Regions from separate parts of the Novipirellula artificiosorum genome, predicted to be linked through region 2. Evidence: riboswitches for the same ligand, from Rfam matches in the RefSeq annotation. Region 2 holds a riboswitch; the other holds the start of a gene.
The links. A riboswitch is a leader RNA that binds a small molecule or an ion and turns the genes downstream of it on or off. The one in region 2 is predicted to bind cyclic di-GMP.

Region 1: linked by a shared signal. The riboswitch ahead of Poly41_RS28145 (TadE/TadG family type IV pilus assembly protein) and the one ahead of Poly41_RS17595 (Flp family type IVb pilin) in region 2 are both predicted to bind cyclic di-GMP.

What each region holds. Positions count from the first base shown of each region.
Region 1 covers NZ_SJPV01000015.1:22,517-27,959, forward strand. Annotated here, with positions in the region: gene Poly41_RS28135 (helix-turn-helix domain-containing protein) at 1-288, opposite strand, end outside; gene Poly41_RS34475 (hypothetical protein) at 1-2, opposite strand, end outside; gene Poly41_RS28140 (hypothetical protein) at 604-1,329, opposite strand; gene Poly41_RS34480 (hypothetical protein) at 1,795-2,010, shown strand; cyclic di-GMP riboswitch class I at 2,302-2,381, shown strand; gene Poly41_RS28145 (TadE/TadG family type IV pilus assembly protein) at 2,554-2,982, shown strand; gene Poly41_RS28150 (TadE/TadG family type IV pilus assembly protein) at 2,975-3,493, shown strand; gene Poly41_RS28155 (pilus assembly protein TadG-related protein) at 3,552-4,643, shown strand; gene Poly41_RS28160 (hypothetical protein) at 5,136-5,443, opposite strand, start outside.
Region 2 covers NZ_SJPV01000006.1:184,912-190,354, reverse strand. Annotated here, with positions in the region: gene Poly41_RS17610 (type II and III secretion system protein family protein) at 1-556, opposite strand, end outside; gene cpaB (Flp pilus assembly protein CpaB) at 705-1,775, opposite strand; gene Poly41_RS17600 (A24 family peptidase) at 2,185-2,742, opposite strand; gene Poly41_RS17595 (Flp family type IVb pilin) at 3,238-3,420, opposite strand; cyclic di-GMP riboswitch class I at 3,607-3,721, opposite strand; gene Poly41_RS17590 (Hpt domain-containing protein) at 4,074-4,445, shown strand; gene Poly41_RS17585 (response regulator) at 4,828-5,443, shown strand, end outside.

The DNA of each region.
Region 1 (5,443 bases), on a different contig from region 2:
ATTTTTGGTTGCCTCCCTTTTTTCGTCCCTGGTCTCCAGGGCAGCAATCGCAGCATCGGGTCGGTACAGCCGACGCCGACCGATCATCACGGATGGGATCTTGCCATCAGCTCGCAGTCGGTCCACGCTGCAACGACTAACGCCAAGCAACTCCGCCAACCGGTCGCCGTCGACGAGGCGGGGTTCGGATGACTCGTGCAGAAGGCTCCCCAATTGTCGCATCACGTCGGAGACGATCTGCTCACGAAATTGATCGGGATCAGTGTCCCGTAAGATCAAATCAGCCATTGTCCACCGCCTGGCGCCCACGACGGGCAGCAATAGCGGCGAGCTCGTGACGTACACGGGCAAGTGCCTGACGGTCATACAGGCGGACGTGCCCCGCGTATGCCGATGGGTGGATGTCCTCACGAGTCGCTAGGACGTGGCGCACCCGATCAGGCGGCACGCCCAGTAGATGGGCCATGCGGCCCGATGTGAGTAGGGTAGGAGGGTCTGACACTGCGATTGCTCATGTACGAGTACTGATGTGGGGTTTCAGTAGTCGTCAGATCATGCGCGCAAAAATCGCAAAACGTCGCAAATCGCCTTGCAAAATCGGTATCAGTCGTCCATTACCGTGCGCGCACGCTGCTTTCCCCGGGGCATTCGCAGGTCTGCTTTCACCTCCGCTTCTTGCTCGCGGATCAGCCTTTCCAGTTCCTTGTCTTCGCCGCCGATGCCGTCATCGATTGCTAGCGATTTTGGTTTGGCGTGCGAACCGCCGCCCACTTTCCGATAGTCATCCCACGCTTTGATTAGCGTTGGTGCGTTTGGCGAGCATCCTACACGGCGGGCTAATTCGTTCTTGATCGGTACGCTTCTCTTCGATTTCGTTTCGGTAGCCAAGATACCGTTTGCCTCAACAGCGATTTCCTCAGCAGTCATCGGTCCCCGCTTTTCAATCACAGCGATACAGTCCGCTACCAATTGTTTCAGCTGTTCCGATGCTACTGCTAACGCAGCAATGTGGTCAGCATGTTCTTTTGCTTTTGGTCGCGCAAGCTCGGGTCTGGTATTGCCAAGAAACTCATCTAGGTCTGCTCGGCTAGGGCTTGCCGCGATCGCCGCTTTCAATCTAGGCAAATCGTCCGCAAGCTTTCTTACTAGTCGCGGTGCCCTAAGCGGCGGCTCGGGTTCGCAGAATCCGCACTTCATACCATCGGAAACGTTGCGATTCGCGACACTCGCAAGACGTGACACGTCATCCAAGTATGCTGATAGTTCAGTAAGTAGCGCAGCCTTGGTTGCCGGTTGATTCGCCCAGCTTGGTAGCGATTGCTTGCTCATTCCATTGCTCCCCGTTGAAAGATGCCATCGCGTGCAACCCACGGGGATGAGTCGCACCACGACGGCGTTGAAGGCGGGTAGCTAATCCCGCGTTCAGGAAATCCTACCGCTTCAGGGGAGTATTGGAAGAGCCAGTTTACGGGCAACCGTGGGCGGAGTCGGTGAAGAAAGCGGCAGCGGCCCGATCCGCTGCCGCGAAAGACCGGGGAATCCAGGAGAAGCAATGACAACCGCTTCCAACTGTTGTTCCCATCCCTGTAGGTAGGGTATTTCTCTGGCTGCCTCCTTGCAGTTTTCTGCAATCCGCTTGGACGCGTCGGTGTCTAGACCGCCAGCAGTTTATCGATTCAGTAACTCGCTTAAGCTGGTCCAGCCGACGCGCCAAAAACTGTTGGGAGCGATGATCTGGAATGGTTCCGATTGGGGCGTTAGCACTGCGTTCATTTAAACTTCCGACCGACGACCATGGCTGACCACGAATGGAGTTTGTGCGGCTTTCCGCTTCGCCGCAGGCGGATGCTGCCGATGTCATTTCTCGATTCCAAATTGTATTGTGTCGAGAAGCGAGCTACCTTCGCCACACCGCTACTTAACTTGAACCAGGTAGAAAATCGGTTTATGTTCGGGCGTGAATTGCACGGTCTCCGAAAGCGGCGTGACGAGTCGTTGTCGAGGAACTAATTGACCTCACCGCCCCGAACAGATAGAACGCTGACGAATCATTTCCGAAGATGGCCGCTCGATGCGGGCATCGTGTCATAAAACATCGTCACAACTGTGTAATGGACGAACACGCACGCAGCCGCCAGCATAATCCATTCGATTGGATCATTCGGACGCGACGAAGGACATACGGGAGAATTCCTTCATGCAAAGTCGCTCGATCCCGCGTGCTTCGGGGGAAATCGGAGCTAGGTTTAATGTTGACCTGTCATACTTGCTCTTCATCTCTCCTCTACCTATCGGTCATTTCTCCTTAATAGGCAAACCAATCGCGAGGTTGGGACGCAAAGCCATGGGTCCATGAGAACGTGGATCGCCAGGTTACCGAAGGGCGTGAATGCGAGATCGTGGCAACCGAATGACCACCGTGCTGAAAACAAGGGCGATATTGCGTCGCAACCACGTCCTTGATTCGGGGCGCTGTCGAGGAATCGCATATTCGCTTCTTTCGCCAGTGCCGGTTGAGTTTTACAATTCGTTTGGAAATGGGAATCGAGCATCATGCGCACACGATACCGATCGCCTCAGTCGAGGCACCGTCGCGGTGCCACTGCCGTCGAGATGGCCATTGTCGCCCCATTGTTCTTCCTGTTCACCTTCGCATTGGTTGAGTTTAGCCGCATTTCAATGGTGAAGCAGGGATTGACCGATGCAACTCGCGCAGGTTGTCGCGAAGCGATTCTTGCCACCACGCTCAACCGCAAAGATGCGGAATCGAAAGTCCGCGATCACTTGAGGGCGGTTCTTCTCAATGACGCGATGGCCGATCGGTGTCATGTTTCGATCAGCCCCGGCGATCTCAGTAGCGTGGAGCGGGGAACGGAAATTACCACTTCCGTCGAAGTGAATTGCTCCGACATCTCGTGGATAGCCCCGCGTTTCGGCGACGACGTGATGTTGCGGGCGAAGTCAACCATGAAGCGTGAGTAATCAATCGGCCATTCATTTTGTACTGGAGTCTCCAATGACCAGGAAATCTAAAATCAGATTCTCGACGGTGCGACATCATGATCGCAGAGCAGTGGCAGCGGTTGAATTTGCTGTGATTGCACCCGTGTTGATGCTTATCGTTTTGGGGGCGATCGACGTCGGTCAAAGTATCAATGTGGCGCAGATCTTAGATAATGCATCTCGCGAGGGCGCCCGATTTGCTTCTCGCCTGGAAACCACAACTCAACAGCAAGTGGAATCTGCCGTTCAGGCTTACGTAGCAGATGCATTTGCAAGTACTTCGAGCGGCGATTTAGGCATGGCACTGACAGTCAATGTTGGTAGCGATGCCGGTTCGGTGGTTTCCGGGGGAGACCTGACAACCATTGAGTCCGGTGCCAACGTTTCGGTTCAGGTAGCCCTTGATTACGAAACAGTTCGCTGGATGGGAGGCCTGCCAGGTTTTGGCACTTCCACCATCACGGCCACGACCGTGATGCGGCGAGAGTAATCAAGTTTGTCATCGGCTTCGTTGGATTTGTCATTCCGGACTAAGAGGAACAGAAACCATGTTACACAGACCATCCATGCGGCGTCGTTCGCAACGCAAGGGCGCGATCGTTGTAATCGCGGCTATTCTATTTCCAATTTTCATCGCCATGCTGGCATTCGCCGTCGATAGCGGATACCTGTTGAAGAAACGATCCAGACTGCAACACGCCGCCGATGCTGCCGCACTTGCAGCCGTTCGCGATCTGGTGCCGGACGCCTATGGGGATCAAGACTTGGATAAGGTCCGTGCGACGATCCGAAGTTTTGCCAATTTGAACGTAAGGGATGTGGGGAGCTTTACTGTTCTTGGCTCCGATATTGAGATCGGGCGATACGATCCAGAAACCATTTATAGTGACGTTCAGCTTCTGGATACGGGTGTCTTTGACACGGTTCGTGTCACCTTTCGTCGTGATTCTTCCGCCAACTCCCCCGTCTCGCTGTTTTTCGCGAGGATCTTTGGCATGGATGATTCGGACGTGAGTGCGACGGCGACGGCAGTGCTGCAAAAGGCAAGCATTCTGGAACCCGGTGTGGGCGTGCTGCCTTTCTCTATCCCAGAGGATCTTTGGAAGGCAACGCCTGACGGTAATGTTTGGAGTATTTACGGCGACGGACGTATGGAGGACAGCTCTGGGGGTCAACTCCCCGGCAACTGGGGGACTCTCAACCTCGGCACGTCTGCAAACTCGACGGCAACAATCAATGATCAAGTTCTCAACGGTCTCCAACAGGTGCACCTGGATGGACTCTACGCAGAGGGCCGCATTCCTCAGAGCAACCAGATCAGGAGCAGCCATGACTTCAATGCAAATGGTGACCAAGGGCTCTCCGGTGGGATGAAGTCCTCACTCCATACGGTGAAGGGCGAAACCAAGCTGATTCCCCTGTTCGATGGCGTGACCAACCAGGGAAGCGTGTTGGAGTTCCACATCACCGGATGGGCCGTGTGTGTGGTGTTTGACTCACATTTTCATGGTTCCAAAAACACCTATGTCGAAATCCAAAAATCCTACACATACAATGGAATACTGAAGCCAAGTTCCGACTTGAGCGTCACCGAAGGGGTCATCGAAGGAGCGTATACCACGCCCGCATTAGTCGAATGATCCAACAACAGACTCCGTCGTCGCCGTGCTGTCGCAGCATCGGACTCAGATTCGATCTCGTCCTGAAAGCTGCGTTTGCCAAGCCCGAGCTCGTGAATCGTTGCCGACAGTGCATGTTTCACGTTTCTTGATCACGGCTTGGGGTCGGGGCACGGCCTTCCGTCTGCAACAGGACATTCGTGCGTCCGCCTTGGGATTGAAGATCGTCTCAGCGAATCCATCTCTCGCGGCCAGTCGTTTCGCCTCCGAGTCCTTTGTCCGGTAGACCGCTTCGCCTTCGCAACCGCAGTTCGTTCCTCCCTTCCGAGCTTGTTCCGCGTCGCGTTCGACTTGCGGCGGGCGGTGTTGCGTTACGTGCGCTCTATTTAGCGGCGTACGGCATCCTGCCTCCCGCCCTGATCGGGCATCCTGCCCTCGTTCGTCCGCCATTCGCACGGTCGACCACCATCGACGGTACTCGGATCACGTTTCGCTATGGATAGTCTTGGACTCCTACCACCGATGCCGATCTCCCTCACTCAGCGTTCCGCTCATCCTTCGCTTCACTGGTGGCCGACTCACCACCACCGACTCGTCACGCTGCGCTCGCCTCGGTCGTTCGCTACGGCCCATCCTTGGGCCTGCACTCTGACTGCCTTCCATGACATCGGTGGGCTTCATGCGGCGGCATCCGTGACCGCCGAGTTGCCACTCATCGTTACGGTGGATCTTGAACGCATCATCGGTGTTTTGTCGGGATTCGACCGAATTCTTTTTCGTGGGACCATACGGGCGTTGAGTTACGTGGACGGGATGGATAA
Region 2 (5,443 bases):
GCTGGACACCGACGACCTTAATGTTGTTGACCACGGTTGGATAGAACTGTTCGACGATTGCCACGGCACGATCGACGTCATCGACGCTGGTGACCGTACCTGAAATGATCGCACTGGCATTGACTGGCATCACTTTCAACGAGGCATAAGGCAATTGTGATGCCAAGATACCTTCGACTTCCCTCGCGTCGGCCGTGACCGTTACATCGACGGTATAGAGCTTGTCATTGGTATCCCACAGGTTCAGCTGAGTGGTCCCGGGGGTCTTTGCGAAGACTTGAATTTGGTTTTGCGAAACCGGTGTCGCACCAATCACTTCTTCATTGTGTACTTGAAACTTGGGGATTCGTTCTTCAAGTGTCAAGATACGGCTACTCTTGACCAACATTTCGAGCCGTTCGACCGACTGTGAGATGCTGTGACTCGCCGTCGATTCACTTGACGTCAACCGGACCGGTTCAGCACCGTTGGTCGTTGTCAGCGGGCTGGACACCAAAAAGCAAAATGCGAGCATCGAAGATGCAGCGAATTTGGCTGTCAGTCGGTTCGTTTCCATCGCGAAAGCATCCTTGCGAGGGCCTATCCATGTTGAGCCAAGCCAAAGCATCCGTGCTTTGCCGAGATTCATCAGGCCGTTGCGGGTAACAGTTCAGGTTCAAAAGGGCGAGAGATCAGGTATTGCTACAGTTTCTCTCTAAGGAATTCTAGTATCCGTTGGGCGAGCTCATGCCTTCAGCGGGTGGCTGAAAGAAGGGGCTGTCTTCACCGTTCAGGTAGCGGTAGTCCGGCGGCGTCATCGGCTGCCCGGCGGCCGGACCGTTGGGTTGTGGTTGGTTCTCTTCCGACAACTCCTCGTCGGCGGCGGTTTGCTCTTTCGCCCCGGTATCGTTCAAGATCACCGGCAACTCGTTTTCGGCGATCCAGTATTCAATCATGCGGCCTTCGACCATTTTGATCATCTTGAAGCCATCTTTTTTCTTTTTCTTCGAGACGGGAGTGATGGGCGATTGCGGTGCAACGGGTTCTTGAACGGCATTGCGATTTGCTTCTTGAGCGGCTTGATAGTCGGCCAACCACGTCATGAATTCCTGGCCGGCTTCGCTGGGACCTTCTTGCTCCACCGCAGCGTCATAGTCACCAGGATTGCCAAGGCTAAGACGGATTTTTCCAAGTTCATTCGCCGAGATCCATGCATCCACGTCACCACTATGGATCAGCAATTGGATGGTGCGAGCCGTTGTGGGACGTTCATTCTCGTCAACGATTCGATCGGTGTTTCCGTCAATCGCAAAAATCCGCACGCCGTTGAGGACCGTTTTGGTCGTGGTTCGCGGAATCAGTTCGCTTTTTGTAAAGTAAGCCATGACGTTGACTCGGTCACCCGGTTGGACCAAGTTGGAAATGCTATTCTCGACGTCCGCTTTCATTGCTACCACGCTGAAACCTTTCGGGATCGTTGCGGAGTTGGTGTCCATTAACTTGACCGGCATGACCGCTTCGCCAGCATAGAATTTTTGTCTTGCAAACTTGCCTTCGAGCGTCTTCAAGTCACCGACGGATCCCTCAGGAATCCGATCGGCTGGCCACGGTTCCAGACGGATTTTTTCGGGCGTAATTTCCTCGCCCAACTCAATTGCCTTGGCGGCAACAAAGATCTCGATCGTCGGCGCTGAACCACCTCCCGTATTTCGGGCCTGCATCCATTGACTAATGCCGATGGCTGCAACGGTCCCGCATACGATGGCGAGTAACAGAATGAGTGATTTGTTTCGCATGGCTAATTCAGACGTCCCATGGTGGGGATCAGTTCGCTACGGCGGAAGGGAGACAACAACGCTCGATTCAGCGCGGTTGGATCGTTCCGATTCATAGGGGTTTTCGGTGCAGACAGTGGCACCGCTGCAACCCGCACGATCGGCGAGTTACGACCGCTGTAACCCGTTAGAACGACCCGGACTACCAGGTTGCCCCAGACGGTGTCTCTTCACACAGAAAAAGGGGTGCATCACACACCCCTTGAGTCAGTCGCCGGTTGCTAGTGGACCGTCAGCATTAAGTTTTAGGGTAGTGGATTTCGCCAGAAATCCGTCACTCAAATGTTCTTCGGGACTTCTGGCGAAGCCCACTACGTCCCAACTCGCAGTTTTAACCTTGACGGTCCACTAGAGCCAGCAACAAGCTTTGCTAAACCAGCATTCCGGCGATCGCGAAGTAGGCAATCGAACCGATGGCCATGGGAATCCCATAGGGCAGCAGTTTCATGGTCGGTTTTCGCTCTCGAGCAATCTTGGAGAGTTTCGACGGGCTACGAACCGTCTTCCATTCGTGCAAGATCTGGTGGGCCATCGCGTAATGCTTGTGCCACTGGCCACTGGCGAGAATCATAAACAACGCCATCACCCCGCCGACGATCGCAGTCGCTGCGAAGGCCCACAACGTGACGATCGCTCCGAGCCAAGCGCCCACGCCGGCGAGCAGTTTCACGTCGCCGCCGCCCATGCCACCGACATTTCGGAGCACCAACAACAACATCATGCCAACAAAGGTGCCGAGTAGGCTGAAACCGAATCCGTGAATCCCGGATTGCAGGGTCCAGTGAACCCAGCCGCAGAGGATAAAGGGGAACGTTAACCAGTTTGGCACCTTTAGAATCGCGCCATCAATCACTGCAGCGATGATCAAAACGACGGTAACAAACCAAACCGTCCAGTGTTCGGCCATGCCGTGAAACAGAGTATCCATGTGTCGTTCTTCCCCGAGAATGTTTGCTGTGAAGGTGTGCGGTAAAGGTCTTTGGTGAGCGAGCCGATTCGATCGGAGTGCAACCGCGGGTCAGCGGGTGATCTTCGCTAGGTTGCTGTCGCGCCACGAGGAGCGTGGCTGGATTTGGAAACCGGTTTTATGCCTCGCTTCAACTAGCGAGGGCCAACCATCCAGCTGAACATTGCAAACAGCAACGTGACGAAACAACAGGAAAGTTGCCAAGCGTAAGCTGCTGCGTCGGCTGGAATCAGTGGGTAATTCATAGGTAGGTTCTCCCGTCTCTCTCAATCCGGGACATTTTGTAATTTCTTGAAGATGCAAGCACCGCTTGTCGGTTGGCATCCCGCGTGTTTGCCGTCAGGCACGTATCAAACAAGCGAACCCAAGCAGCTGGCACCGACCGCGGGCGCGATCGATGCCAGAGTCTGCGTGGAATTCTGTTGGTCAGGCCACTACCGAAGTAGCGGCAATGGATCAGGATCCACCGCCGATTGCCGTGCCGACTTCTTCGAACTTGGCTTTCGAGTTCGTACCGATGGTACCAACTGCTGCCAAGCAAACGACAACGATCAAAGCAAGCATGACAGCGTATTCAACCGCAGTTGGGCCATCTTCTTCTTTCAGGAAGTTAACAATACCTTCAGCAAAACTCTTCATGTCTCTCTCCTCGCGAGTGAGATGTGGATCGTCTAGGTGGGGGACCCACAACGACGACAACTAAGTAAAGATCGATTCGACGTGAAACGACCCTAACGAAGGGCAGTCTCGTCTCCGACGTTCGTTTAACGCTCCTTGGTAAACCATTCGTCGAAAAAACCCGTAAGCTCTCGACTCCTCGTTCACCCCGGCAGCTCGGCTTTCCTGAAGCAACCGTGCTCGCTACGAAGAACGAACACCATTCACTCACGGACCCGTGGCTTTGCGCCCCGCCTTCTCAAGCGGTATGCCTTTGTCGAAGGAGCGAAACTGACCAGCCATTCCGGCGATCCCAACACAGGAAACGCTTTCACGCTGGCAGCGGAACGAACTACGATCCGCTCACTCTTTCTACTTTGAAGGTACGATACGTTTTGCCACAGTCAAAAAACGCGGGTCAACGAAGCCTTAACGATTAGCGAAAGGGGCCAGTCATGAGGGTTGGATGGGTTATCAGGTCGCAGTGCCCCTGTGGTAGGGTCGACAGTCGTTCACAACGACAGGTTGTATTAGCGAACGACACGGCTTTGAGGATTATCGGCATCGGCTTGCGGGATGCTTGATTGGCAAAGAGAATACAGGTTCGTTTGCGAAATTTGAAAAAGGAGAAATCGATGGACGATCAACGACGGGGCGACCCCTCCTGGCGAGATCAGCTCAGCCGCAATGCGGGAAACCAGCCCGACACACTGGTCTCGCTGTGTGACGCGTTTCTGCAGGAGGTTCCGATGTTGGTTCGCAATCTCGAACAAGCCGTGGCCAGCGGGAATACCAAATCATTGCGGATCGCTGCCCATACGCTCAAATCCTGTCTGCGCTACATCGCCCCTGATGAGGACGTCGCGTTGGCCGCGACCATCGAAGCGAACGCGGATTCACCGGAATCGATCACTGCGAACCAGGTCGATCAACTCAGGCGAACGGCAAGCGAATGGTGCGAGTGCGTCGAGCTGCTGCGTCAAGAAACGGTTGATGGGAACGCTTGATCGAATCGCTTTGGCGGGCATGACTCCCCCCGCTGGTCCCGTTTGGGTTAGAATTTAGACTTATGGCCCCCTCCCTTTCGGAGGTCGTCCGGTTTTTAAGTTGTTGATTGAAAAAGACATACAGGATTTACCTCTCCCTCTGGGAGAGGTCAAGCCTAAGCGAGGGAGAGGGAAAACGGGCTGCGATGACAGCATGAAATTCCAGCACGGTTTCCATACCGGCCCTCCCCCTCGCTGCGCTCGACCCCTCCCGCTGCGCGGGCAGGGGTGGTTGGATACCTAAACACTGTATTCGTCACAACTTAAAAACCGGACGACCTCTTCGTCATGGGGTCACCGTTTTTTTCTTATTGATGGTTCATTTCAAACAAAGAGTGCTCCTATGGCTAGTGTCTTGCTCTGCGAAGACAGCCCGACTCACATGATGCTGATGCAAACGTTGCTTGAAGAGGATGCTCACGAGGTACGTTGTGCCGAAGACGGACGCCGGGGCATGGCCTTGATTGCTGAAGCCATGCCGGATGTCGTCGTCACGGATTTGCGGATGCCTGAGATGAACGGACTTGAGCTGGTTCAAGCGATTGTTGAAAACTATCCGAAATTGCCCGCGGTCGTTGTCACGGCGCGCGGGAGCGAGGATTTGGCGGTTGACGCGTTGGCGCTCGGTGCCGCTAACTTTGTGCCAAAAAACTCACTCAACGTTCTACTCAATCCCGTGGTTCGACGTACGGTCTCGTTTGCACGAAGCGACCAATTTTACGAACCGTTCGCAGCTCAAATGCGTTCACCCGAGTTCTACTACAAGCTGGGGAACACACTCGATGCGATCACTCCCGCCTCTCAGTTTGTGATCGAGGCGCTCGTCGCGGCCAACGAAATGAATCCCACTCAACGGGTCCGCGTGGGAATGGCGGTTGCCAGTGCGCTGTTCAATGCCATCAGCTACGGAAATTTAGAATTGAAAGATGAGGATCCACGAATTGCAGGGTACATCGCAG